4 regions of the Bacillus mesophilum genome follow, and region 1 is predicted to be linked to each of the others. Evidence: predicted binding sites of a transcription regulator. Region 1 holds the regulator's gene; each other region holds the start of a gene.
What was found. Region 1 encodes LexA, which represses DNA repair genes until DNA is damaged. Its sites were predicted from a motif close to CGAACATATGTTCG; they were not measured.
Positions count from the first base shown of each region.

Region 2: the regulator LexA is predicted to act here: its motif matches at 1,779-1,792, upstream of F7732_RS09780 (DUF6434 domain-containing protein).
Region 3: the regulator LexA is predicted to act here: its motif matches at 1,908-1,921, upstream of uvrB (excinuclease ABC subunit UvrB).
Region 4: the regulator LexA is predicted to act here: its motif matches at 1,829-1,842, upstream of parE (DNA topoisomerase IV subunit B).

Region 1 covers NZ_WBOT01000001.1:572,948-576,582, forward strand. The annotation lists gene splB (spore photoproduct lyase) at 1-835, shown strand, start outside; gene F7732_RS02835 (asparagine synthase) at 915-1,088, shown strand; gene F7732_RS02840 (DUF4257 domain-containing protein) at 1,120-1,407, opposite strand; gene lexA (transcriptional repressor LexA) at 1,735-2,352, opposite strand; gene yneA (cell division suppressor protein YneA) at 2,511-2,831, shown strand; gene F7732_RS02855 (YneB family resolvase-like protein) at 2,863-3,516, shown strand.
Region 2 covers NZ_WBOT01000003.1:35-3,669, reverse strand. The annotation lists partial or broken gene F7732_RS23420 (cache domain-containing protein) at 1-801, opposite strand, end outside; gene F7732_RS09780 (DUF6434 domain-containing protein) at 1,173-1,742, opposite strand; gene F7732_RS09775 (sodium/glutamate symporter) at 1,937-3,352, shown strand.
Region 3 covers NZ_WBOT01000003.1:420,685-424,319, forward strand. The annotation lists gene F7732_RS11655 (AI-2E family transporter) at 1-461, shown strand, start outside; gene F7732_RS11660 (DUF2798 domain-containing protein) at 640-1,122, shown strand; gene F7732_RS11665 (alpha/beta-type small acid-soluble spore protein) at 1,184-1,438, opposite strand; gene F7732_RS11670 (CsbA family protein) at 1,568-1,804, shown strand; gene uvrB (excinuclease ABC subunit UvrB) at 2,083-3,635, shown strand, end outside.
Region 4 covers NZ_WBOT01000001.1:838,634-842,268, reverse strand. The annotation lists gene parE (DNA topoisomerase IV subunit B) at 1-1,659, opposite strand, end outside; gene F7732_RS04165 (CoA-binding protein) at 2,045-2,458, opposite strand; gene F7732_RS04160 (glycosyl hydrolase family 18 protein) at 2,526-3,635, opposite strand, start outside.

The DNA of each region.
Region 1 (3,635 bases):
GGTTGGTATTAGGAAAACCTTAAAGTTTGATACCTCGAAACCTTCTGCGGAATATGCCATTCCATTTGCCACTGGCTGTATGGGACATTGCCATTATTGCTATCTGCAGACGACGATGGGAAGCAAGCCATATATTCGAACTTATGTCAATGTGGATGAAATCTTGGATGCAGCAGATAAGTATATGGAAGAAAGATCACCAGAGATTACACGGTTTGAAGCATCCTGTACATCAGATATTGTTGGAATTGATCATCTGACACATAGTTTAAAAAGAGCTATTGAACATTTCGGCAAGTCCGAACACGGAAAACTTCGCTTTGTTACAAAATTTCATCATGTTGATCATCTGCTCGATGCAGAGCACAACGGAAAAACCCGGTTTCGTTTTAGCGTGAATGCCGATTATGTTATTAAAAATTTTGAGCCTGGCACATCACCGCTGGCAAAGAGAATTGAAGCAGCAGGGAAAGTAGCTAGAGCAGGCTATCCTCTAGGATTTATCGTTGCGCCAATTTATCTGCATGAAGGATGGCAGGACGGATATTACCATATGTTTGAACGCCTTCATGATGAATTACCTGAGGATGCGAAAAAGGATATTACATTTGAATTTATCCAGCACCGCTTCACCAAGCCAGCAAAAAAGGTGATTCAGAAAAACTACCCAATGACAAAGCTGGAGTTAGATGAGGAAAAACGACGCTATAAATGGGGAAAATACGGAATAGGCAAGTATATTTATCAGAAAGACGAACAAGAGGAAATCCAAAAAAGCTTATACGCTTATATGGAGAAATTTTTTCCTAATGCAAAATTGGAGTATTTTACATGAGTGATTAAAGATAAGAAAGCCGATACTATCTTTGGGTGAAAGAAATAACGCCTACTAACATCGATGTGGAGGGAAATACATGAACATTCGTGAAGGTATGATTCCAACTGCACTAGGTACGGCTGTAACAGCAACTGGATATGCACTTAAGCAAAAGCGTGGCAGCAACAAAATGATGGCTAACACATTATTTGGATTTGGACTTGCACACGTGGTTTTAGGTGTTATTGACCTGGTAGAGCATCGACGTTAGAAAGGATGAGGCGTGCAAAAGACTTGCACGCCTATTCTTTTTTCTCTCGCATCTTTAATAAGTCCAATCCTTTTAGGATAGCCTCTCCGCCTAGTCCAGCGATCATGGCAGTAACAATAACTGCTATGACAGATTCAGGATTTGCAGATAAGACCACTAGTACAGCTGCTAATGCCCCCATAATAACATCTTCAAAAAATCCCAGATAGATAAATCGTTTTGTTTTGCGCGGCTTGATCAGCTTGCCGTTTTTTTGAATATGTGCAGCTACACCGACAAATGCACCGATACAGAAAGACAGTAACATGTTCAATAACATAGCCCTTCACACTCCTAAATCCGAGATTTTTTGAAGCGACCTTAGTTAGAATCATGTTGTATTACCAGTATATAGGAATTTTCCAAAAATAGCATGGTTAATTATATCGAATTTTCAGATAACTATATAGGTGATGCGGCATATATATTGAACCTCACGTATAGAACGAAAGTTCGGTTTGGTGATTTTTATATCGTGGCAATGAATAAAGGCTATTGACGGGCCAGAATCAACGATAAAAATAGTTCAAATAACTATATTTGTTTAATTCCTTTTTGCTGATAAAAGAAAAAGCATGCAGGTATTCTGCATGCTCTGTTTGCCATATTAATGCATTTGGCGATAAACACCAGTAACTTTTCCTAAAATTGAAACATGGCGGAGGATGATTGGTTCCATAGTTGAATTTTCTGGCTGAAGCCGGAAGTAGTCTTTTTCTTTGAAGAAACGCTTAACAGTAGCCTCGTCATCTTCAGTCATTGCGACAACAATATCACCATTATTAGCAGTGCTTTGCTGTTTAACTACAACATAGTCACCATCTAAAATGCCGGCTTCTATCATACTATCACCCATAATCTCCAGCATGAAAACATGCTCATCTGGTGGCGCAAGACGCTCTGGAAGAGGAAAGTACTCTTCGACATTTTCGATTGCAGTAATAGGCTGCCCGGCAGTAACTTTTCCGACAATAGGTACGTTAATCGTATTTACCTTCGGGATATGAGTTTCTTCAAGATCCAATATTTCAATTGCCCTAGGCTTTGTAGGATCCCTTCTAATTAATCCCTTGCTTTCAAGTCTGGCTAAATGGCCATGCACTGTAGAACTGGAAGCAAGTCCAACAGCTTCCCCAATCTCTCTTACAGAAGGCGGATACCCTTTTTGTCGGACCTCATCTTTAATAAATTCCAAAATATCCTGCTGTCTTTTTGATAGTTTCAAATTGGATCACGCACCCTTTATTAATATCTTGTCCTTATTATACCATTCTTTTAAAACACATACAAACATAAGTTCGAATTTTATGTTGACCAAAACAAATGTTCGTATTATAATAATCGTAACAAATACGAACATACATTCTTTATGAGGTGAAGGCTATGAAAAAATTGTGGAATTCTTATTGCTATGCTATTATTCTTGTATTTTTAAGTATTACAGGCTCACTTATTCTTTCTTTTCAATTAGAAGATCAGGAAGACGATCAATATATGATGGTAACTGTTAATGAAAATGACTCTCTATGGGGGATTGCTGAACAATTTGCAGAGGAACATCATTTTTCTACTGCTGAATTTGTTCAATGGATGGAAACTCATAATGGCATTACAAATGGAAAAATTCATCCTGGTGATACTGTTTCGATTCCAGTAAAAGCTGATGAAGATCAATATATAACAGAATTGGCCAGCCGTGAATAGGAACAGGAACTAATAGAAGAAGGTGCAATACATGAATGCAATTATTTACTGCCGTGTCAGTACAAATAAAGATACTCAGGAATCCTCTTTGCAGAGGCAGGAAGAGGAATTGCTTCATCTGGCAAGTAAGAACGGATTTCTTCCAGCTAGAATTATAAAAGAAAAGGCAAGCGGATATGACCTTGAGCGAGAAGGAATTCTTGAATTGCTATCGCTAATCAAAGAAAAGGATATTCAGGCAGTCTTAATCCAGGATGAAACAAGGCTGGGCAGGGGGAATGCCAAAATAGCCATTCTTCATTGTATTCTGAAAGAGGACATCAAGTTATTTAGCGTTTCGCATAACGGGGAATTACAGCTTTCAGAATCAGACTCAATGGTACTGAAGATAGTGGGAATGGTTGAGGAATATCAACGAAAGCTGCATAATGTGAAAATTAAACGCGGAATGCAAAGAGCGGTCGAAAAAGGATATCAGCCCCAAAAAAACTTAGCTAACCAAGGTGAAAACGCTGGAAGAGAACGTATTGAAGTGCCAATATCTGAAATTGTCCGTTTACGTAAAAATGAGTTAACTTTTTCTGAAATCGCGGCAACCTTAAGAGGGTTTGGTTATAACATATCAAAAGCTACCGTACATAGGCGTTATCAGGAATATATAGATAAACTTAATACTGAACAATAAATCTCTAGATATTCAATTTGTCCAGCAATAGAGTAAACATTTGCATAGTATGGACTGGACTTTTCGGAAAAAGCCGTTAATCCATGTTTTTTTCACTTTAGAAGCTTCTTTATATACGA
Region 2 (3,635 bases), on a different contig from region 1:
TGCAATGGTTTGAACTTGTCCTGTTAATTGTTTAATTGGCTTACTGATTCCATTCGCAATGAGAACAGCTGCTAGAGTAATTAGGATAAAAGCAGCAATCATAATAATGATCGCTATGTTTCTAATGCTATCCGTAACTGCTAAAACAACATCTAAAGGTGTAAATAAGTAGATGCCAAATCCTCCAGCTTGCAATGGGGCATAAGAAACTAACAGATCTTCTCCATTTTCTTGAACTGTTTTTGTCCCGCTAGCTGTTTTCCCCTCTTGTAAAAGATTCGCTAAATCAGCAGAAAACGCGGCTTCATCCACCCTTTTCCCAACTAAATCTGTTTCAGGATGATATTGAATGACATTTTCCTGATCAATTAAGACAGGATATGTGCCATTATTTGCTCCTTCTTCATCTTCTAAAAACTGCTGCACAAGACTTTCAAAATTAACGGAGGCAGAAACTACGCCAATTACATCTCCCTGCTGGGATGTAATTGGCGTAGCAACAACAATGATCCGATTTCCTGTTGCTTTCGATACGATTACATTTGAAATCGTTTGCTCTCCCTTCATCCCGTTTATAAAATAATCCCGGTCTGATAAATCTAATGTCCCGACATTACTTGCGGTTGTATGGGCCTCAACGATTCCATCCTTTCCAGTGACAACAACTGTCTCATAATTTGGATCTTGTTCTTTTACAACACTCATTATCTGACTGCGTTCTTCTAAATCTCCATTGATAATGGCATTTGATTTTGAAATAATCGTTATTTCATCTAATCTCTTTAAAATCCAATCTTCCATGCTTGAAACTGTATTCTCTGTTTCCGCTCCTAACCACTCTTTCTCATTTGAAACAACTTCCTTACTGCTTGTTTCATAAATAAGGTAAGAAGCAGCTGCAAGAGGAATTAATCCAATTAATAAAAAGTATAAAATAAATTTAGTGCGAATGTTTGCTGATCTTGATGCACGTTTTTTCATAGATTATTCCCCTTTAAATTTTCTAAGCTGTAGCTTACTTTACATATCGGTGAAATTTAAAATAAATTCACTAATATGCCGAGGTTTTTGTGGGTTTTTTTATTACCAGTTTCTTCATCTATAAAAATATCTATATTAGTATAATATATGACCTGATATAGAGACGCTAAGCACTTCATTAACTTTACTAGTTAAGAATTAGGTTCATACTTGTTGCTGCCAGGACGCTTTTTGATTTCATTCCACGCTTCGATTGCTTCATTGCGGCTTCTTCCTCTGTTTCTTAAATCAGAAAAGTAGTCTTGAATAAATTGATTATATTCAAACTGAGGGGCAATAGCCTTCTTATAAGAAGGGGCTTTCTTTCTTTTTTCTTCCTCATGCCAGGCATCTGCAGCATCACGATATGTTTTTCCAATATTACTTTTAAAGTAGTTTTGAATATATGTAGAAAAATGAAAATTTGCTATAACACTCTTAAAAAAGGCTCTTACATCCTGACTGCAGCGATGATTTTCTGTAATAACAGTATCAAGACTCAAATCACCCTTTGACTCCGCTTTCTTTCTTATGTTTGAATTTCTACCAGGTTTTCTGACCTCTCCAGTCTGAAGATAGATTTCTATTCTCTCAGCAATCTCCATTTTCGAACCTGAAGCACTGATGCCATTTTCCCTGCAAAATGTTTGCAGTTCAGCTTTTAGCCAATAGTACTCTTTAAAAGTATCAATATTTATACCCTTCGTAAGAACTGGTCTCAAAAGAATTCGCCTCCTATAACGATTTTACTTCATTTTAGAACAAATGTTCCTTTTTTACAATATTATCCTTTATCATGAGTTTTTCTCTAGAATCCCACTCTGCTTTTGATTACTTGTTCACAAAGGTGTTTCAGCCTTAATGAAAAAGGTATTAACACTATAAGCAGTTATTTGGGAAAGGGTGATTTTTTTTCATGTCTTTAGGAGTTGCTGGTTTTGCGCTTGTTCTTTTGGCAATTTTACTTGTTCTGGCAATGTGGGTTCGGTTGAAGATTAGTATTCTGCAAAAGTTGTTTTTACCGGCATCACTGATCGGCGGTTTTCTCGCTTTGCTTCTGGGTCCTGAGGTGCTCGGCCGACTCGTAAGCAATCTTGGTTTCAGCCGTTTAGAGTCTGGTTTATTTACAGAGGAAATTGTGGAGGTCTGGGCAGATTTGCCGGGACTGCTGATTAATGTGGTTTTCGCATGCCTATTTATCGGAGTTTCCTTGCCGAAACCAAAGAGAATCTGGAAAATTGGCGGACCACATACTGCATTAGGCTACACTATTTCTTTAGCTCTTTATGTTGTTGGAATTCTGCTTACTATTACAGTTATGACACCTCTTTTCGGTTTAAACCCTGCAGCTGGCGCCTTACTCGAAATCAGTTTTGTAGGCGGTCACGGCACGGCTGCAGGTCTGCAAAGCACTTTTGAAGAGTTAGGATTTCCAGAAGGATATGACCTAGCGATCGGACTTGCTACAGTAGCGATATTATCTGGAGTTATAATTGGGATGGCTTTAATCAATTGGGCAGCACGAAAAGGAAAAACAAAGATATTGGATCATCCCGATGAAATCTCTGTCGAGCAGCGCTCTGGCATTATTAAAGAAGAAAATCGGGAAGGTGCCGGTCTTAAGACGACTTCACCTATGTCTATTGAACCGTATGCTCTTCATCTGGGCTTTATTGGGATTGCTATTTTCATAGGATATATTTTATTGGAAGGTTTCATCTGGCTGGAGGAAGCTACATACGGAAGCGCCTATGATGTTTATTTATTTCAGTATGTGCCGCTCTTTCCCTTTGCCATGCTTGGCGGAATCCTCCTTCAACTTTTACTTGGACGGTTCGATTCTCATAAACTGACAGATCGCGAAACCATTAATCGCATCCAAGGTGTTGCGCTCGACTTTTTGATTATTAGTGCGATGGCGTCTCTCAGTCTCCAAGTAATTGGAGAGAATCTGCTTCCGTTTATTATTTTCGCTGCAGCCGGAATTATGGTCAATCTACTATTATTCTTGTATCTTGCTCCCCGAATGATTCCAAATTATTGGTTTGAACGGGGGATTGGAGATTTCGGCCAAGGAGTAGGTGTGGCTGCAACAGGTATCATGCTGATCCGAATTGCTGACTCAGACAATAAAACACCTGCACTGACTGGCTTCGGCTATAAGCAAATTCTATTTGAGCCCATGCTCGGCGGAGGCCTTATCACTTCGGCCGCTGTCCCCTTTATTATTCAATTTGGCGCTATCCCTGTTCTAATTGCAGTCACACTCCTGATGATTGGCTTTTGGTGTTTAGGCGTGCTGTATTTTGGCCGGAAAAAAGAGGAAGAATGAGAGCTCTTCTCTTCATTCTAAAACAACAATGGATATTTAGATCATTCTCTACTAAGAGGATGGGACAAATCGAAATTAATATTTCTAAAACACGAATATTCAATATCTTAGTTTCGGTATTTAATCAAGTCCGTTCCATTGCGCTGCGGACCCTCGCTTTCCGCGGGGAGCAAGCTGAGCCTCCTCGTCACTTCGTTGAGGGCACTGATTTTCTTATAATTTATGTTTCTTGTTTAACCCAGTGGGAATCTATACTGAATTTTATAAAGTAAAAAAGCCATTT
Region 3 (3,635 bases), on a different contig from region 1:
CACTATCTTCTTATATCCAAGGTCAGATTACGGTAGCACTGTTTGTCGGTACACTTTCTCTAATCGGTTATTGGATTATTGATTTGCCTTATATGCTGGTCATGGCCTTAATTGTGGCTGTAACAAATATTATTCCTTACGTTGGACCGTTTTTAGGCGGAGCCCCAGCTGTTATTGTTGCCTTATTTGACTCACCTGGTAAAGCAATTCTGGTTGTAATCGTAATTGTGGTAGCACAGCAAATTGAAGGAAATGTCCTTTCACCTTTAATCTTAGGAAAAAGCTTAAATACGCATCCAGCAACGATTATAATCTTGTTGCTTGTTGCAGGTAATCTAGCCGGAATCCTCGGTATGATTCTTGCAGTGCCAACGTATGCTGTCGCTAAAACCATTTTCGTTAATACAGTGAAATTTTTTAGGACCAGAAAATTGGCCCAATCGGAAATACCACCTATTTGATTAAAGGAGCCTCTGCATGAATGCAGGGCTCTTTTTTTTTACTTAGAGTTTTAAATGATGTCAATAAAAACATGTAAAAAAAACAGTGTCCTAACCAATTGTTCACAAAATGTTCACTTACGAAGAGGATTTCCCTATAAGTATAATCAGAAAGTGTTAAAAAGAAGGGATGATGGAATTGCCAACAACGAAAAAAGAAAGTGTACAATTTGGTTTAATGATGTGTTTTGGAATGGTATTGGTTATGACATTTTATAATTTTTATCTGAACGGCACATTAGGAAAAATGACGTTTATGGATGCTGCAGCAAACTTTGCCATTGGCTTTATCATTGCACTTATCCTTGATTTATATTTAGTAGGTCCTATGGCGAAGAGAATTGCAATGAAACTGACGGCCAATACAAACAAGGCCATTTTCAAAGTCCTGGCCATATCCGTTTGTATGGTTTTAGGAATGGCGTTTTTTATGTCTATTTATGGTTTGATTATGTCCAGTCTGCATAACGGAATTTCTGATCAAATCTTTATGTCATATCTAGCAGTGTTCGGTAAAAATCTGCTGATGGCATTGCCGCTTCAGATTCTAATAATGGGGCCGCTCGTTCGTCTGATCTTTATTAAGTTTGTCAAAGCTGAGCCTGCGGTTAGGTCAGCCTAATTGCCGGTTTAAAATAAGAAAGCTGCTGAGGAAATTCAGCAGCTTTCTTATTAAAAGTTTCTCATTCCTTTTTCTTCAGTTCCTCCTGCGCCAAACGGACGAGTTCTTTTACCATGCTGCCGCCGAGTCTGCCGCCAACCTGTCCGGCTTCCACAGATGTAAGTCTTCCATTATAGCCCTTTTGAAGAGGAACACCTACTTCCTTTGCGGCTTCATATTTTGCTTCTTCTCCGGTTTGTGTACCCATCAGTTTGCTCTTCAATTCATCAAGTCCAGACCTCGCTTCAGGTACGAGCGGGCGTCGTCTTCGTGCCATAGATAACCCTCCATCTAAATGTTCTTCATTATTAGCATCTCCAACACCACCATAAAATACTTGTTTTCAAAGAGAACAAGAGCTATTGTAAGAGTGTGTACATTTTGTGAACAAAGAAGGTGTAGATATATGGCATTAAAATACTTATCAGCATTTATCCTGCCGGGCTTATTGGTCTTATTTTTTACAAGAGTGACATATAATCGCGTCATCGGACTAGTCTTGACTGTGGCCTTAATTGCAGCTTCTGTGTACAAAGGGTATACAGACTCTTATTGGCTGATTGTCATTGATGCATTTTCACTGACCGTTGGATTTTGGTATGCACAAGTGATGAAAAACAAGTTAAAAAAGTCAACTACCTGAACATTCCATGCGAACAGAGTGCCTAATCAATCATTTGATTAAGAGCTCTGTTCGTATTTTTATTGGCAAAAAGAATCAAAGAACATAAGAATTATAAAAAAAACGAATATCCGTTCGCATATTGTTGGTTTGTATAGGAGAGTTTGTGGTAGAATGATGTTATGGATATGGAAGTTAAATACTGACAAATGCAGCAGCGTGGTCCTTATGCAAATTGAAAGTATGTGCATTTGTACAGTAGCTGATTTCAATTACGGATTTGAACGGGAGGATTTTGAGTGAAGGACCAATTTGAATTAGTATCCAAGTATTCTCCACAGGGAGACCAGCCAGCAGCCATTCAAAAGATCGTTGAAGGAATCCGTGCTGGCAAGAAACATCAAACACTGCTTGGAGCAACAGGTACAGGAAAGACATTTACGATTTCAAACGTCATTAAAGAAGTAAATAAACCGACGCTTGTCATCGCTCATAATAAAACATTAGCAGGACAGCTTTACAGCGAATTTAAAGACTTTTTCCCGAATAACGCGGTAGAATATTTTGTCAGCTATTATGACTATTATCAGCCGGAAGCATATGTTCCGCAAACAGATACATTTATTGAAAAAGATGCAAGTATAAATGATGAAATAGATAAACTTCGGCACTCTGCAACCTCATCCCTTTTTGAAAGACAGGATGTCATTATTATTGCGAGTGTATCATGTATATATGGCTTAGGTTCCCCGGAAGAGTATAGGGAGCTTGTTTTGTCTTTGCGAACAGGAATGGAAATCGAAAGAAACCAGCTTCTTCATCGATTAGTGGATATCCAGTACGAACGCAATGATATTGACTTTAAGCGCGGTACATTCCGCGTGCGCGGTGACGTAGTTGAGATTTTCCCGGCATCAAAGGATGAACATTGCATTCGCGTTGAATTCTTTGGCGATGAGATTGACCGGATTCGTGAAGTGGATGCGCTAACTGGCGAAATTATCGGTGAACGCGAGCATGTTGCCATCTTCCCGGCATCTCACTTCGTAACGCGTGAAGAAAAAATGCGCGTAGCCATTGAGAATATTGAAAAAGAACTGGAAGAGCGCCTAAAAGTCTTAAGAGAAGATGACCGTTTGCTTGAAGCGCAGCGACTCGAGCAGAGAACTCGTTATGACTTAGAAATGATGAGAGAAATGGGCTTTTGCTCAGGAATTGAAAATTATTCCCGTCATCTGACTTTAAGGCCCCCAGGCTCAACACCATATACATTAATCGATTACTTCCCGAAGGATTTCCTTCTGGTTGTCGATGAATCTCATGTAACCATTCCTCAAGTGCGCGGGATGTTTAATGGTGACCAGGCCCGTAAAAACGTTCTGGTTGAGCATGGCTTCCGTCTGCCTTCAGCGATGGACAACAGACCATTGACTTTCCCTGAATTTGAAGAGCATATCAGTCAAATTGTGTACGTATCGGCAACTCCTGGACCATATGAAATGGAGCATACACCGGAGATGATTGAACAGATTATCCGTCCAACCGGATTGCTCGATCCTACAATTGATATCCGTCCGATTGAAGGACAGATTGATGATCTGATCGGTGAGATTCATGAACGAGTCGAGCGCAATGAACGTGTCTTAATCACAACGCTGACGAAAAAAATGTCAGAAGACCTTACTGATTATTTAAAGGAAATCGGCATTAAAGTACAGTATCTGCATTCTGAAATAAAAACCCTTGAACGGATTGAGATTATTCGTGAACTTCGCCTAGGGAAATACGACGTTCTTGTAGGTATCAACCTCCTAAGAGAAGGATTGGATATTCCGGAAGTATCATTAGTGAC
Region 4 (3,635 bases), 270 kb from region 1:
CTGCTCTTTTTTTCCAGATCCTTTGCTCACCTTATAGAGAGGCGGAAGGGCAATAAACACCTTGCCAGCTTCAATTAGTGGCTTCATATAGCGATAAAAGAAGGTTAAAAGAAGCACTTGTATATGTGCACCATCAGTATCGGCATCTGTCATAATGACAATTTTATCGTAATTGACATCTTCAAGCGTAAAGTCTGCGCCAACTCCGGCACCAACTGCATGAATAATTGTATTGATTTCTTCATTTTTAAAAATATCTGCGAGTTTGGCTTTCTCCGTATTAATAACTTTACCACGCAGCGGTAGTACTGCCTGGAAACGGCGGTCCCGTCCTTGTTTAGCAGATCCTCCGGCAGAATCACCCTCAACCAGATATAATTCATTTCTTTGCGGATTTCGCGACTGTGCCGGTGTTAATTTTCCGGAGAGCACCGCTTCGCCTTTTTTGCGTTTTTTACCGCTTCTTGCATCTTCGCGCGCTTTACGTGCAGCTTCTCTGGCCTGGTACGCTTTAATAGCCTTTTTAATTAGCAGAGAGCTTGTTTCCGGGTTTTCTTCCAGGAAATAAGATAAATGCTCTGAAACAACAGAGTCCACGGCAGAGCGGGCTTCACTTGTGCCTAGCTTGCCTTTTGTCTGACCTTCAAATTGCAAAAGCTCTTCTGGTACTCTTACAGAGATAATGGCGGTAAAGCCTTCACGTATATCAGCACCGTCCAGGTTTTTATCTTTTTCCTTAAGCAGGTTCACTTTGCGTGAATATTCATTAATGATTCTTGTGATAGCTGTTTTTGCACCGGCTTCATGTGTACCGCCGTCTTTTGTGCGGACATTGTTGACAAAAGATAATACATTTTCTGAGTATCCATCATTAAATTGGAAAGCAAAGTCGACTTCGATGCCGCCGTTTTGACCTGCAAAGCTGACAACCGGATGGAGCACATCTTTTTCTTCATTTAAATATTGAACAAATGCCTCTATGCCATTTTCATAATGAAAAAGCTCCTGAACAGCATTGCGTTCATCGATGATCTCAATTTTCATTCCTCTTAACAAAAATGCTGATTCTCTTAACCGTTCACATAATGTTTCATAGTTGTAAGTGGTTGCAGAGAAGATCGTATGATCTGGTTTAAAATGAATGATTGTGCCGGTTTGATTTGTCTTTCCAACCTTTTCAAGCGTTGTAACGGGTTTTCCGCCATTTTCAAACCGCTGCTCATAGACAAAACCATCGCGTCGAATTTTAACCACAAGCCATTCTGATAAAGCATTCACAACCGAAGCACCAACTCCGTGCAATCCGCCGCTCGTTTTGTATCCTCCCTGACCAAACTTCCCGCCCGCATGAAGCACGGTTAAGATAATCTCTGGTGTAGGCTTTCCCATTTTATGCATTCCAGTAGGCATCCCGCGTCCTTTATCCTGAACGCTTATGGAGTTATCTTTATGTATCTTGACAATTATATGATCTCCAAAGCCTGCAAGTGCTTCGTCTACTGAGTTATCGACAATTTCATATACTAAATGATGAAGCCCTCTGCTATCTGTACTGCCGATATACATACCAGGCCGTTTTCTGACAGCCTCCAGTCCCTCCAGCACTTGTATGGCATCATCATTATAATCAAAGTTTCCTTGATTCGTTGCCACAATCATACCCCTTTCATACTTCCAAAAGAAAGATCCAGCCAAGTCAGTTGAATACATTCTGAAAATGTGGATTCTTTCTGTACCTGCTCTGTTCTATTTTTTTACCAGAGCATTCGTAATCGTATTCGTTTTTAGAAAAGCATTTTCCTTTAAAATGATTAAATTTTCACAGTTAAGAACAAACGTTCGCAATTGGTATTTTACCATATTGTCTTGAAACGTCTATGCTTTATTTTATCTATTTATTTCGTTTTGGCAAATGACTTATGCATAATTCATAGAAAAAACAAAAAGATCATATAGGATGCGTTTGCAATATAATAGGATTTTCTGCTGTATAGAAAAAGAAAACATGAGACCGAAATAGTCTCATGTGTCCTGACAGTTCACATTATTTTGTCATTGCGTGTTCTACTTTGATACATCTGTCCATGATCACAGTATAGCCTTTTTCTTTTAGAAAATCATACGCTTCCTCATTGGCAACGCCAAGCTGTGCCCAAAATACATCAGCGTCTATTTGATCGAATTCCTTTGCAAGTTCAGGCAGATATTCGGATCTTCTGAAAATATCAACAATATCCACGTGCCCTTCAACATCTTTTAAAGATGCTACTGCTTTCATTCCAAGCACTTCATCTACATTTGGGTTCACAGGGATAATTTCATAACCAGCATCCTGCATCGCTTTTGAAACCATGTAGGATGTACGATCTGGATCAGCACTTAGACCTACCACAGCAATTCGTTTTGCGTTCTTTAAAATTTTTCCTATTTCTTCACGGCTTGGAATTTCTATTGTCATTGTAAGGACCTCCCGTATGAATCTTTTACTATAACCTTACCCTTATTTATCAATTGAATGCAAGTTCTTACTGTTTTTCTTCTGCGTGTTCATCTTCAATAGCTAATGCACTCCAAGCCGTTTCATCTGCAAAGAAGCGGGACCAGCTGGCAACGCCTGCAAGTTCGTGTTTAACTGCTAAATCTGCCCGTTTTTGTAAGGATAATGAGTCCTCCAGCCAAATCTTAAAGGTAGCTTTCTGTGATTCATCATAGTATTCGGCATAGTTTTGACCGCTGATTGGATCATATTCAGGGGTGACATCATACTCTGCTAACCACTCCTGCACTTGTGCCATAGAAAGGGCCTCAGAAGATACTTCTCCTGCTTCTGTTTCCTTCCAGAGTCTGGCATATAAAGGCACACCAAGGATTAATCGCTCGTTTGGAACGATTTCCAATAACTTTTCTAAGTTGCTTTCAACCCACGGAAAAGAGGCAACACTGCCAGCAACCGGTGACGTTCCCCAGTGTTCATCATAAGCCATCACGACTAAATAATCGACAATATCAGCGAGCTTTTCCCGTTCGTAAAAAGCAGACCAATTTCCGCTGGCGATAAAGGTAATATCCATTGAAACCGTTAACCCCGCATCATGAAAATAGGGGGTCGCTTCTCGCATAAATTGGGTTACAAGAGGGCCATCTTCTGGGTTCACATTTTCAATATCGATATTGATTCCATCCAGCTTATAAATTTGACTATAATGCAGTAGCTGGCGAATTATTTTCTGTCTTGTTTCAAAAGAAGTAAATGCATGATGCGTTAATTCAGGATCAAAGGCATTAGAAAATAACCCCCATATTTGGTAGTCTTGCTCTTTAGCCCACTCAGAGAAAGATACCGATGCCAGATTTTTTATATCTCCATCAGGGGAAGCAAGTTCAAACCAGGTAGGTGAAATCACGTTTACACCAGGCATTGCCGGCATGTTTTCCGTATCAGGGTTTTTCGTATAAACCGCTTCCCATGTTAAATGAATCGGACCATCAATCATTGGAACATCATGCTCTACAGGCTCTTCAGCAATAACTACCTCTACGGTTTTCTCCCTTGTAACAAGTGATCTCTCTATATAACCAGCTTGCCCATCCATTTTTCTCACATAATAATAATCATCCTGGTCATTTTCAATGTA